4 regions of the Methyloligella solikamskensis genome follow, and region 3 is predicted to be linked to each of the others. Evidence: predicted binding sites of a transcription regulator. Region 3 holds the regulator's gene; each other region holds the start of a gene.
What was found. The regulator LexA, encoded in region 3, represses DNA repair genes until DNA is damaged. The targets are predictions, from matches to a motif close to TGTTCNNNNTGTGTTCNG.
Positions count from the first base shown of each region.

Region 1: dinB (DNA polymerase IV) is a predicted target of LexA. The motif match lies at 1,681-1,698, and genes of this name have one in related genera.
Region 2: recA (recombinase RecA) is a predicted target of LexA. The motif match lies at 1,364-1,381, and genes of this name have one in related genera.
Region 4: ACFQ2F_RS03515 (helicase-related protein) is a predicted target of LexA. The motif match lies at 2,316-2,333, and genes of this name have one in related genera.

Region 1 is NZ_JBHTJO010000001.1:277,040-280,436, forward strand. It holds gene ACFQ2F_RS01335 (type 1 glutamine amidotransferase domain-containing protein) at 1-404, opposite strand, end outside; gene dinB (DNA polymerase IV) at 484-1,590, opposite strand; gene ACFQ2F_RS01345 (DUF763 domain-containing protein) at 1,721-2,992, shown strand; gene ACFQ2F_RS01350 (alkene reductase) at 3,137-3,397, shown strand, end outside.
Region 2 is NZ_JBHTJO010000001.1:2,285,175-2,288,571, reverse strand. It holds gene ACFQ2F_RS11090 (KTSC domain-containing protein) at 1-247, shown strand, start outside; gene ACFQ2F_RS11085 (KTSC domain-containing protein) at 395-601, shown strand; gene ACFQ2F_RS11080 (cation transporter) at 613-1,269, opposite strand; gene recA (recombinase RecA) at 1,477-2,622, shown strand; gene alaS (alanine--tRNA ligase) at 2,902-3,397, shown strand, end outside.
Region 3 is NZ_JBHTJO010000001.1:1,852,751-1,856,147, forward strand. It holds gene ACFQ2F_RS09025 (molybdopterin molybdotransferase MoeA) at 1-564, shown strand, start outside; gene lexA (transcriptional repressor LexA) at 787-1,488, shown strand; gene ACFQ2F_RS09035 (ComEC/Rec2 family competence protein) at 1,499-3,397, opposite strand, start outside.
Region 4 is NZ_JBHTJO010000001.1:709,984-713,380, forward strand. It holds gene ACFQ2F_RS03515 (helicase-related protein) at 1-2,095, opposite strand, end outside; gene ACFQ2F_RS03520 (YciI family protein) at 2,433-2,816, opposite strand; gene ACFQ2F_RS03525 (DUF3108 domain-containing protein) at 3,070-3,397, opposite strand, start outside.

The DNA.
Region 1 (3,397 bases), 1.6 Mb from region 3:
GCAACGACTTTCTCACTCGCCCACGCCTTGGTCAGCAGATCGGCGAGCGTATCGCTCTCGGGCAGGTCCCACATGGTGCCGTGTCCGCCGGGCAGGAAGACCGCATCGTATTTGGAGACGTCGACCTCGGAGATCGGCTTGGTGGTCTTCAGGGCTGCGGACGCTTTCTCATCCTTCTTGAAGCGCTCCACGCTTTCCGGCGTGCCGCCATCGGGCTCCAGAGAACGCGGATCGATGGGCGCTTCGCCGCCTTCAATGGACGCCAGGGTCACGTCGGCGCCCTCGTCGACGAAGGCATAGTAAGGCGTCGCCAGCTCCTCGAACCAGAGTCCCGTAGGTTCACCGCCCGGCCCCATGGTGGCGGCGGAGGTGAGAATGACGAGCACGTGCAGCGGATTGGCCATGAAGAGTTCCTCTGTCGATTGGTTTCGGCCGGCGTTCCTCATCTAGAAAGCCGCGAGAGCCGAGACAAGGCTGCCGCTCTCAGGACTCGGCCAGCAGATCGAATTGGCGCTGCGATTCCATCTCTGCCTCGGTCGCAAGCGGGAAGCCTGAGACGGTCACACCGAGGAGGCGGATGCCCTTCTCGCCGACGGGCGCGCGGCGCACCAGCATGCGGCTGATCTCGTAGAGCGCGTCCCGGCTGGAGACCACTTGCGGCTGGCTATGGCTGCGCGTGATCTGTTCGAAATCGGCGTATTTCACCTTCACGGTCACAGTGCGGCCGAAAGCGGTGTTCTTCTCGCACCATTCCCAGACTTTCTCCGCCAGCTTCAACAGGGCTTCGTCCACCGCAGCGAGATCCATGAGGTCTTCCGCGTAGGTGCGTTCCGTGCCGGAGGATTTGCGGATCCTGTCGGGGGTGACCCGGCGGTCGTCTTCCCCTCGGGCGATGGTGTAGTACCAGCGCCCGGCCTTGCCGAAATGGCGGGTGAGATCGTCCAGCGCCATGGCGACCAGATCGGCGCCGGTGAAAATCCCCAGCCCATTCATCTTCCGTGTCGTGGCCGGCCCGACGCCGTGGAACTTGCCGACGGGCAGCGAGGCGATGAAGGCCTGCCCAGCGCCCGGCCGGATGACGAACTGACCGTTGGGCTTACGCTGGCCCGAGGCGAGCTTGGCGAGGAACTTGTTGTAGGAGATGCCGGCCGAGGCTGTGAGGCCTGTCTCGTCGGAGATGCGCTGGCGAATTTCCCGGGCCGTCTCCGTTGCCGTCGGGATCGCCCGGCGGTTTTCGGTGACGTCGAGATAGGCCTCGTCCAGAGAGGCCGGTTCGATGAGCGGCGTGTATTCGGTGAAGATCTCGCGGATCTCCTTGGAGATGGCGCGATAGGTATCGAAGCGCGGCTTGATGAAGATCAGGTCGGGGCATTTGCGAAGCGCGGTCGTCGACGGCATGGCCGAGCGCACCCCGAAGACCCGGGCTTCGTAGCTGGCGGCCGCCACCACACCCCGGGCCGCGCCATGACCGACGGCCACGGGCTTACCTCTCAGCTCCGGATTGTCCCGCTGCTCCACGGAGGCGAAGAACGCATCCATATCGATATGGAGGATCTTGCGGATGGCGGCTTTGCGCGCGGAGTCGGACATCGGCACCGGCTATAGCATCTCTCCAGGGGCCCTGCTTGCCGCCACCAAAACACCGGAGCACTGGAAGCGGGCGGCGGAATCATGATATTTCGTTCCGCATTCGTTCGCAATCTCGAGGCACGGATTCACCATGGCGAGACGCGCCGGCAGCGCCGATCTGCCGCTCCATAACGGGCGGGTCCCCGCCTGGCTTGGGCAGCGGATGACCAAGCTCGGGGCGGTGATCGCGGAAGCAATCGTGCACGAATACGGGCGCGACGAATTCCTGCGCCGCATGGCCCATCCCTTCTGGTTTCAGTCATTCGGTTCGGTGATGGGCATGGATTGGCATTCCTCAGGCATCACCACATCCGTGATCGGCGCCTTGAAGCGCGGATTGAACCCCATCGCAGGCGAGCTCGGCATCCATGTCTGCGGGGGGCGGGGCAAGCATTCCCGCGCCACGCCGGGCGAGTTGCTCGATATCGGCGACCGGGTCGGGCTGGACGGCGGTGCGCTCGGCCAGGCGAGCAAGCTAGTGGCCAAAGTGGACAGCGCAGGCGTCCAGGACGGGTTCGACCTCTATCTGCACGGCTTCATCGTCACCGATGACGGGCAGTGGGTCGCGGTGCAGCAGGGCATGAACGGCGATAAGCGCCAGGCAAGGCGCTATCACTGGCTGTCGGAAGATCTGAAGAGCTTCGTTGATGCGCCCCATTCGGCTATCGATGGGAAGAATCAGGGCGAGATCGTCAATCTCACCGACCGCAGGGCGGAGGCCTCTCGGACGGGCCAGCTGTCGCTGCTGAGCGATTTCGGGCCGGACAAGATCATTGGAGAGGTGGCGGCGCTGCGCCGGTCGGCGGAAGCCGCGCCCCAGCCGGCCCAAGGCATGCTGCCCCATCTTGTCATGCCGGAGCATCACGATTTGCGCGCCGGCGACGTAGTGCTGCGGCGGCTGCATGGCGCGTTGGCCGCGGCGGCCGATGCGGGACCGAAGGATTTCTCCGATCTTCTGATGGTACCGGGGGTCGGCGCGCGCACGGTCTTCTCACTGGCCCAGGTCGCCGAGGTGGTACATGGCGCGCCCTGCCGCTTCTCCGACCCGGCACGTTTTTCCCTGGCCCATGGCGGTAAGGACCGGCACCCCTATCCCGTGCCGACGCGGGTCTACGACAAGACGCTGGCCGTGCTGCGGGACGCGCTGCACAAGGCCAAGCTCGGCAATGACGATCGGCTCGCCGCCATCAAGCGGCTCGATACCCAGGCGCGGCAGCTGGAGCGGCGCGTGGGCGGACCGTCCTTCGACGCCTTCGTCGACGACGAGCGGGCCCACTCTCACGAGTATGGCGGCCGGAGCGTGTTCGGCCGGGAAGAGGCGCCGGCCGCAAAGCCATCCCGCCCAAGGAAGGCTAGCGCCTGAGCCACATTCTCTGTACCGTTCGGTCCGTTTCCTTGAAGCGCGCCGCTCCGCGCCTATCTCGTTTGGAGCGGCCCATTCCGCCGTATGCCCGGAACACCCTCGCCGTCCCGGGTCTTTCCAGATTTTCTACTTGAGGAGTTGTTCATGTCCACGGACGAGGCCGTTTCCCCGCTGTTTCGCGAACTCAAGATGGGCGACCTGACCTTGCCCAATCGCATCGTCATGGCGCCGCTGACCCGGGCGCGTTCCACCTATCCCGGCCATGAGCAGACGCCGCTTCATGCGCTCTACTACGCGCAGCGGGCGGGCGCGGGCCTGATCATTTCCGAAGCGACCCAGATCAGCCAGGAGGGCCAGGGCTATGCCTGGACGCCGGGCATCTTCACCGACGAGCAGGTGGAGAGT
Region 2 (3,397 bases), 430 kb from region 3:
GCCTTACGTGAACTCTGGCAGCATCGTTTACGTCGAGCACGATGCGAAACGGTCCACCATGGACATCACCTTCCGTGATGTCGGGACCTTCAGCTTCCACGGCGTGAGCGAAGAAGTTTATCAGGCCTTCCTCGACGCGCCCTCCCAGGGGCGCTTCTACAACGACCATATCCGCCAGAATTTTCCGTCCACCTTTGCCGGCAATGTGGTGGAGCCGCTGCGGGGCATACCGGCCTTCGCCACCTAAAACCGGATTTGGTGAGCGGGCAGGGGGCCTTAGCAAGGAGCTTCCAAGAGGGCTTAAACGCGGCCCCCTCCGGGACCATATATCAGGCAGGCCGCGCATCCGTGGCCGCCCAAATTCTTGGGCTGTATGGTCTGGAGCTTTGAAGAGATGCCCTCAAGCGTCATCCGCACCTTCTTCTACGATTTCGACTCCCAACGTCTAACCGTGATCTTCCAGTCGGGGCGCCGCTACGTCTATGACGCGGTGCCCGAGATCGTTTATCGCGAGCTCGCCGCCGCACCCTCCACGGGGGCGTATTTCAACGAAAATATCCGGGACAACTATCAGTTCCGCCGGTTCGACCAGGCGGGCTAGGGCGGTCAGCGTCAGGTTGCCGGCTCTTCCTGCCCCGCAGCCTCTCGGCGCGCCGCGTCGTCGCCAGCCTCTTCAGAGCCAGCCTTGTCGTGGCGAATGTCGGAGATCGCGTGGCGGATCACCGTGTAGCTGCCATGCAGCGCCAGCCCCGCCATCACGCAGGCCACCGCGATATCCGGGAGCGATGAGCCTGTGCCGAACACGCCGGCCGCCGCAGCCAGCACCGCCAGATTGCTGTAGGCGTCGTTCCGCGAGCAGATCCACACCGACCGCATGTTGGAATCGCCCTCCCGGTAACGGTAGAGCAGGGCGGCGACACCCACATTGGCGGCGAGCGCCAGCACGGCGACCACACCCATGACCGGGGCATCAGGCACCACGCCGCTCACCCAATGCCAGACAGCCTGCCCGATCACCCAGATCCCGAAGGCCGCCATGGTGACGCCCTTCAGGAGCGCGGTCCGCGCCCGCCACTGAAGCGCCAGCCCGACCACCGCAAGGCTGATGGCGTAATTCGCCGCATCGCCCGCAAAGTCGATCCCGTCGGCCAGGAGCGAGACCGAGCCGGACAGCAGACCGGCGGTCAGCTCAACGACGAACATCGCCAGATTGACCGCGAGCGCGACCCACAGCACCGCGCGCCAGCGGGCCGTCTGGGCAGAATCCATTTCCGAGCAGCAGCAAGCCATGGGGGAAAGGTAAGGGCAGGGGGCGCGAGGACCAAGCGGGATAGGCAATCGGGCGGTAAGGTTAGTTTCGCAGAAGAACATCTTGCGAACATAGAACAAAGCGTGTACAGTCTCCGTCAATTCGAACGCAACCGCACTTATCCATTTACCCACGCCCGAATCGCGTGTGAAAAGGGGAGAAATCCGATGTCGAACGCTGCGCTGCGCCTCGTCGAGGGAGCTGAAATGGACAAACAAAAAGCGCTTGAGGCAGCGATTTCGCAGATCGAGCGGAATTGCGGCAAGGGCTCGGTCATGCGGCTGGGCGCCAACGAGAAGATCGTCGAGGTGGAGTCGATCCCGACCGGCTCTCTTGGCCTCGATATCGCGCTTGGAATCGGCGGTCTGCCCCGCGGCCGTGTCATAGAGATCTATGGGCCGGAATCCTCGGGCAAGACGACCTTGGCCCTGCATGTGATTGCCGAGGCTCAGAAGAAGGGCGGCATCTGCGGCTTCGTCGATGCCGAGCACGCCCTCGATACGGTCTACGCCAATAAGCTTGGGGTGAATCTGGAAGATCTTTTGATCTCCCAGCCCGACACAGGCGAGCAGGCGCTGGAGATCACCGATACTCTAGTGCGGTCCGGAGCGATCGACGTTTTGGTCGTCGATTCGGTCGCCGCGCTGACGCCCAAATCCGAGCTGGAAGGCGAAATGGGCGACATGCAGATGGGCAGCCAGGCCCGGCTCATGAGCCAGGCCCTGCGCAAGCTCACAGGCTCCATCTCCAAATCCCGCTGCATGGTGATCTTCATCAACCAGATCCGCATGAAGATCGGTGTGATGTTCGGCTCGCCCGAGACCACCACCGGCGGCAACGCCCTGAAGTTCTATTCTTCGGTCCGCCTCGATATCCGCCGCATCGGCGCCATCAAGGAGCGCGACGAGGTGGTCGGCAACCAGACCCGCGTCAAGGTGGTGAAGAACAAGGTCGCCCCGCCGTTCAAGCAGGTCGAGTTCGACATCATGTATGGCGAGGGCGTCTCCAAGACGGGCGAGCTCATCGATCTCGGCGTGAAGGCCGGCATCGTGGAGAAGTCCGGCTCGTGGTTCTCCGTCGATTCCGAACGGATCGGTCAGGGCCGTGAGAACGCCAAGACCTATCTGAAGGAAAATCCGAACGTTGCGGCGAAGATCGAAGCGGCGGTGCGCCAGAATGCCGGGCTCATCGCCGAGCGGATCTTCGACGACTCCATAGGCGCCGAAGAAGACGCCGAGGCCGCCGACGCGGAGGAGGGCGACGGCAAGGAGTCCGTGACCCCCATTGAGAGTAAGCGCAAAAGCCGGGCTTAAGAGCATTCGCGCGTAGAAGCGTGGTTCCGGCCGGAAAACACTCCGGCCCGTCCAACCGATCCCTGAGATTTAGGCAAACGCCGCTTCATATTGAGGCGGCGTTTGTCGTCTTCGCGGCTGGACAGCGTCTTTCTGCCATCATATGTCTCAGCCGGCGTTTCAGATTTGCGCTAACCTTTTGCGGATAAGGGTTTGCGGGGACGCCGCGCCCCCAAACATGCGCGCCAGCTTCGAGATTTTGATGCGATCTTTTATCGTCACCATTTTTGGAATTTGCCCGTGAGCGAAAGCACCGGCGTCAACGAGATCAGGACGGCCTTCCTGGAATATTTCGGCAAGCGCGATCACGAGATCGTGCCGTCGGCTCCACTCGTGCCCCATAACGATCCCACCTTGATGTTCGTCAATGCGGGCATGGTGCCGTTCAAGAACGTTTTCACCGGTGCGGAGAAGGCGCCGAGCCCCCGGGCGGTCTCATCCCAGAAATGCGTGCGCGCCGGTGGCAAGCACAACGATCTCGACAATGTGGGCTACACCGCCCGCCACCACACCTTCTTCGAGATGCTGGGGAATTTCTCCTTCGGCGACTACTTCAAGGAAGAGGCGATACCGCTCGCCTGGGAGCTGCTGACGAAAGGCTTCGGCCTGCCGCCGGAGAAGCTCCTCGTCACCGTCTACGGCGAGGATAAGGAAGCGGCGAAGATCTGGAAAAAGGTCACCGGTTTCCCCGACTCCAAGATCATCCCCATCTCGACCTCCGACAATTTCTGGTCCA
Region 3 (3,397 bases):
GAGGCCGATATGCTGGGGATCGCGGAGGATACGCCCGACAGTCTGAGCAGCCTGATCGCGGCTGCCGCAGATTCCGATATCCTCGTGACCGTGGGCGGTGCGTCCGTGGGCGACCGGGATCTGGTGGGTCAGGTGCTTCAAGCCGAAGGCATGACACTGGATTTCTGGAAGATCGCTATGCGGCCCGGCAAGCCGCTGATCTTCGGTACGCGCGGCAAGCAGCGAGTTCTCGGCCTTCCCGGAAATCCCGTCTCCGCCATGGTCTGTGCCCATGTCTTTCTGCGGCCCATGCTGGCCCGGATGCTTGGGCTTCCAGACCGTGACGCGGTGCGCCAGACGGCGATCCTGGCCGGGCCTCTGAAGGAGAACGGGCCGCGCCAGCATTACATCCGCGCCACCTCGAAATGGAATGGGGCCGGCGAGCGGCTCGTCTCGCCGCAAACCTCCCAGGACAGCTCCCTGATGGCGGCCTTCGCCAAGGCGGATTGCCTGATCGTGCGGGCGCCCGAAGCGCCGGCGGCCGAGCGCGGCGAGACCGTCTCCATCCTGCCGCTTGATCTCTGAGCCCGTGCGGCGGCAGGCCTTCCGTTAAGGCCTCGGCAACCGAATCAGCCCAAAAGCTGAAGATTCTGAATGGCGTGTCGCGGGGGCACCTGGATTTTTCGCCGAGCCTCTTGCGGAACACAACTAGAACATGTAGTGTTGTTCATGCTTTGTCCATAGACCTCGTGGCTCGCGATCGTGAGGCAGAGGTTTGGGGCGACCGAATTTTTCTCAGGGGCGGATATGCTAACTTCGAAACAGAAAGACCTCCTCATGTTCATTCATGAGCGGCTGAAGGAGACGGGTGTGCCGCCCTCCTTCGACGAGATGAAGGAGGCGCTGGATCTCCGCTCCAAATCCGGCATTCACCGGCTCATCACCGCTTTGGAAGAGCGCGGCTTTCTGCGCCGCCTGCCCCATCGGGCGCGGGCGCTGGAGATCCTGAAGCTCCCCGAATCCATGCCCCAGCCGTTGGGTGCTGGGCGTCAGCGCGGCTTTTCGCCGGCGGTGATCGAAGGCAGCCTCGGCCGCAAGCCGGCGCTGGCCGATTCCGACGAGCCGCAGAACGTCTCCGTCCCCGTCATGGGGCGGATCGCGGCGGGTGTGCCGATTGAGGCGATCCAGAACCGCAGCCACTCCATCGACGTGCCGCCGGAGATCCTTACCAAGGGCGAACATTACGCTCTGGAGGTGAAGGGCGATTCCATGATCGAGGCCGGCATTCTGGAAGGTGATACGATCATCGTGCGCCGGTCCGACACGGCCGATAACGGCGATATCGTCGTGGCGCTGGTGGACGAGGAAGAAGCTACGTTGAAGCGTCTGCGCCGCCGGGGTGATTCCATCGCGTTGGAGGCCGCTAACCCGGCTTACGAGACCCGCATCTTCGGTCCGGACCGGGTGCGCGTGCAGGGCCGTCTCGTCGGCCTGATCCGCCGCTACTAGCCTCTCCCGACTATTTCCTGCTGATTTTGACGATCGCGGCGGTTTTTGCTGCCGCGCTCTCCGTTGCTCGTGTGGTCACGGCCCACGGCCGGTTTCCGCGCGCCTGCGCCACCGTTTCAATGCGGATGGTTTCTTCATCCAGATAGAGAGCGTGAGCGCCCCTCTCTTTCAGAGATCGTCGGTCCACTAGGATTGGCGGCCTGGTGCAGCTTCTCGGCACGTAGAACTTTGCAATCAGGATTTGCGCATGGCGGCAATCCTCTTCCGCCGCGCCTGGGCTCGTGAGAAAGGCAACGGGATGCTTGGCAAGAGCCGTCAGGCAGCCGAGGGAATCACAGGAGAACGCGTCATTCTTGGCGGCTTCCGACGCCTCACGGGCATCGCCATCCGCTTCCAGCCATTTGTGGACGCTGTAGTTCTTGTGGCTGTCCGGTAGAAGCGCGAGCCGGCCGTCCTCTCCCCGCACTGCCATGGCCTCCCCTTCCCGTTCGATCAAGAGATCGGGGCGTGGCGCGGCGCCGGCTGCGAAGAGGCCGAGTGCGATGGCTGCCCATCCCGCCTGGCGAAGGGTGCCGTGCCAGAGGCAGAGCCAGAGACCGCCGGCGACGATGAGGACGAGGCTCACGCCCGACATGCTGGGGACGATGGAGATGGCGCCGGGCCAGCTAGCGACCGTCGTACCGACCCAGACCATGGCGTCGAGCCCGTAGCCCATCAGAAGCAGCGGCAGGTGTTCTAGGTGGAATGGCATGGCGACGACGGAGAGCAGTGCCATGGGCATGACCACGAGGGCGACGATGGGCGCAGCCAGGAGGTTGGCCGCCAGCCCGTAATAGGCGACGCGGTGGAAGTGGTAGGCGGCGAAGGGCGCGGTGGCGAGGCCGGCGATGGTGGTGGTGACGGCCGTGGCCCAGATGGCTAGCCAGCCGTAACGCAATATCCGCCAGGTTCGACTGACATCCTGGGCTTGAGGCCGCTTGCGGCCCGCCATCGCCTCATACATGGCCACGAGCGCGATCACGGCAGCGAAGGACATCTCGAAGCTTGGATCGAAGACGGATTCTGGCGCCACGATCAGGATGGCCAGCGCGGCAAGCGCGACGTTGCGCATGGTGATGGCGGGCCGGTCGAGAATCACCGCGAGCAGCACGATGCTCATCATGATCCAGGCGCGGATTGTGGGGAGGGCCGCGCCGGAGATCGCCAGATAGAAGAGTGCGGCGGCGAGGGCCGCGACGGCCGCCCATTTCTTGATCGGGAAACGCAGGGCGATTGCGGGCAGGAAAGCGAGCAGCGCGCGGACGGCCCAGAACACCGTGCCGGCCATGAGCATCATGTGCAGGCCTGAGATGGACAGGATATGGGCGAGGCCGGAATCCCGCATGGCTTGCTGCACCTCGTCGGAAACGCCACCGCGGTCGCCGGTGATCAGCGCCTTTGCGAGACCCCCCTCCTCTCCCGGCAGGCTGGCATCGATCCGCGCGTTGATGGCGCTGCGGATCCGGTCGATCCCCACCCAGAGCCGGATGGAGGCCGGCGGGCGCGGCGCGTCTTCCAGAAGCGTGATGCGGCTCGTGCCATAGCCGACTGCCCCCAGCCCCATGAACCAGGCCTTGCGGCCGAAATCGAAGCCACCGGGTTCGGCCGGCTCGGGCGGCGGCAACAACGTCGCCCAGAGCTGAAGCGCATCGCCCGTCCTCAGTGTCTCGGTGAAGGTCTTGTTGACGCTGATGCGGACACGGTACGGGGTTTCAGAGGCGCTCCGCTTCTCCATGGCGAACAGCCGCAGGAGGAGCCGGTCCCGCTGGCCGTGGCGGTGCTCGACCTCCTCGATCCAGCCGCTGAGATGGGCGAAATCCGTCTCTTGCGTGATGACCGGCGCGCGGGCGAGCTCGGTGTGGAGCTTGGC
Region 4 (3,397 bases), 1.1 Mb from region 3:
GCTTCAGGAGCGCCGGCACATATACGTTGAAGCCGCCGAAGCGAAGGCCGTGCTGGCGGAGCTGCCGTCGGGTCGGCTGGTCGAGGGCGCGGATCTCTTCGGCCAGAGCGTCGCGTCGGAGCACGCCGAGATTTTCGGTGAGGCGGAAGGCGAAGCCGCGGGCGAGCCCGGTGAGGTGCTCCGCCTTGGCAAGGGCCAGGAGTGGGCCGATGCGGGCTTCCAGATGATGGTCGAGCCAGGTTTCGAGACGGTTCTCGATGCGCTCGCGGTCCGGTGGCGTCAGATGCTCGCCGGCGATGATCTGAATCCGGGGCTTCAGCGCCGTTTCGCCGCGCTCCAGCCGGGCGATCTCCGCCCCCTTCCAGACCACACGGCCATGGGGCGTGAGCGCGATCTCCGAATCGGGCGCGTCCGACAGGGCCTGGGCCCGGTCCGTCAGCTCCTGGGAGACCACCTTGCTCGCCGCATGGCGCGCAGCCTTGCCGTGAATGCCCTCGCCGCCGGCATCCGCCGTGAAGAGAAAGCCTTGCAACTGGCCGACATAGTGGTTCTCGACCAGGATCTTTCCGTCGCTACCGACCTCCGCCACGAATTCCTCCTTGTCGCGCAGGCGCCGCATCAAGACCGATGTCCGCCGATCGACAAAGCGCAGGGCCAGCCGCTCGTGCAGAGCATCGGAAAGCGTGTCCTCTATCTCGCGGCTGCGTCCTTGCCAATACTCTGGATCCTCGAGCCACTGACCCCGATGAGAGACGAAGGTCCATGTCCGAATTTGGGCAAGGCGCGCCGAAAGGGTGTCGATATCGCCATCGGTGCGTTCACATCTCTCGATTTGCTGCCGGAACCAGTCTGCCGGAATGCGCCCCGAATCGCTCATCACAAAGCCGTAAAGCGTGGCGATGAGCTCCGCATGGCTGGTGGCCGAGATCTTCCGGTAGTCGGGGATCTGACACATTTCCCAGAGCAGGCCAATGGCGGCCGGCGCCTTGGCCATCTCGCGGATCTTATCGTCTGACGAGACATTCTCCAGGGCGATGACGTCGTCGACCATACGTGCGCGCATCAGCCGCCGGTTGTCCGGCGTCACCTTCAGGCTTTCCTTCAGCCGGTCGATGGAGCCGTAGTCGAGCTTACGGTTGCGCCATTGCAGTGTCGTGACGGGATCGAAGTGATGGTCCTCAAGCTGGGTCACCAACTCCGGATCGAAGGGCGGGACCTTGCCCGTCACCCCGAAGGTGCCGTCGTTCATGTAGCGCCCGGCGCGGCCGGCGATCTGACCGAGCTCCGATGCGCTCAAGTTGCGGTGGACCCGGCCGTCGAATTTGCGGATGCCGGCGAAGGCCACGTGATCGACATTGAGGTTCAGCCCCATGCCGATGGCATCCGTGGCGACCAGGAAATCCACATCGCCGTTCTGATAAAGCGCGACCTGGGCGTTGCGGGTGCGGGGCGAGAGCGCGCCGAGCACGACCGCGGCTCCACCGCGCTGGCGGCGCACCAGCTCGGCGATGGCGTAGACCTCGTTGGCCGAGAAGGCGACGATGGCCGTGCGCCGGGGCAGGCGGGTGATCTTCTTGTCGGCTGCGTAGGTGAGCTTGGAGAGCCGGGGCCGCGAGACCAGATTGGCGCCGGGCAGGAGATCGTGGATCGCCTCGCGCATGGTGGCGGCGCCCAGAAGCAGCGTCTCGTTGAGCCCCCGGGCATTGAACAGCCTATCGGTGAAGACATGGCCGCGCTCGTCGTCGGCTGCGAGCTGGATCTCGTCGATGGCCACGAAATCCGCCTCGATATCCATCGGCATGGCCTCGACCGTGCAGATGTAATAGCGGGCGTTGGCCGGTTTGATCTTCTCCTCGCCGGTGATCAGCGCGACTTGGGAGGCGCCGATGCGGGCCACGACCTTGTCGTAGACTTCGCGGGCGAGCAGGCGCAGCGGCAGGCCGATGATGCCGACATCATGGGCCAGCATCCGCTCGATGGCGAGGTGGGTCTTGCCGGTGTTGGTGGGGCCGAGCACCGCCGTGACGCCCCGGCCGCGCAACTGTGCGCCGCGGCTGACGGGGCCGCCGGATCTCGGAGCTGACGGAGAACTCATCCTCGCCACCTTTCAGGCTTGCGACGGGGAAATCAAGGTGAATCCCGGAACGGGCCGGGAACGAATCTCGTCCGAATCGCTGACTCTCGATGATTCCTGCTTCGTTCTTGTGACTCGGGCGTCTACGCCACGTGAAGCGGGTCAGATCGATCGAAATCGCTCAGACTCTCGGATGGAAACAGCGCGAGAACAGAGTCGGACCGAATCAGGGGGGTGTTAATTTTCCGGCTCTGTTCCCTACGACATGTAGTGTTTCGAGGGGGCGCCGTTAAGGTTTGGCGAGCTGGCTCGGCTAGCTTTTCAGCGACTTTCGCAGCTTTGCTTCCCGTTCCAGGGTCTAGGGCGTGCCCATCTCGGCAAAATCGGCCGACTCGTAGAGCGGGCGGATCTCGATCTCGCTCGGCCCCGGCATGGGGTTCGGGCAGCGCTTCACCCATTCCACGGCCTCAGCCATATCCTTCACCTCCCAAAGCCAGTAGCCGGCGACCAGCTCGCGGGTCTCGGTGAAAGGACCGTCGATGACCTTGCGGCTCTTGCCGTCGAAGGCGACGCGCTTGCCGTCCTTGGACGGTTTCAGCCCATCGCCGTCCAGCAGAATGCCCGCGGCCACCAGCTCTTCGTTGAACTTGCCCATCTCCTCCATGAGCCGGGCGAACTCTGCGGTCGGGTTGAGGCCCTCTTCGGAGTCTTCCGTGGCTTTCACCAGGACCATCACTTTCATCGTGGTGTCTCCTCAAGGTTGGCGGCTCCAATTAGCCGTCCTGTCCTCATGACGAATGAAGCCCGGACAATTCGACATCAGGAAGAAAATTTTCTGTCGGGGAGAGCAAAAGGGCATGGAGAAACCATCCGGGAACGAACACCGCACGAATCAGGGGAGTGTTAATCTTCGCCCTCTGTTCCCCGCAGAACACGGGGCTTTACGGAGGGGCCGTTAACTTTTGGGTGGAAGCGATGCAGCGTCGGCTGGCAGATCAGTCGAGGCTGGCGCGCTTGGCGCCGGAGACCTGGAACGAGGTCGCGGTGGCGACGCCGTAGCCGATAGAGGTCGGGATCGAGACCTTATAGGGCACGTAGAGGCCGGTGCCGGCCATGGGGACCAGCCAGAGCTCGATCTCTTCGGTGGTGGAGAGCATGCGCACCCCGTCGTTGGACGGGCGATGGCCGCTTACGGGCACGTATTTTGCCTTGCAGACGACAGCGGGGCCGGAATAGGCGCCGCCCTTCGGGATATCCACCCGGCGCTTGGGGCTCAGCTTGATGTCGAAGCGCATCCGCCCATCGAAGACCGGCACGGTCTGG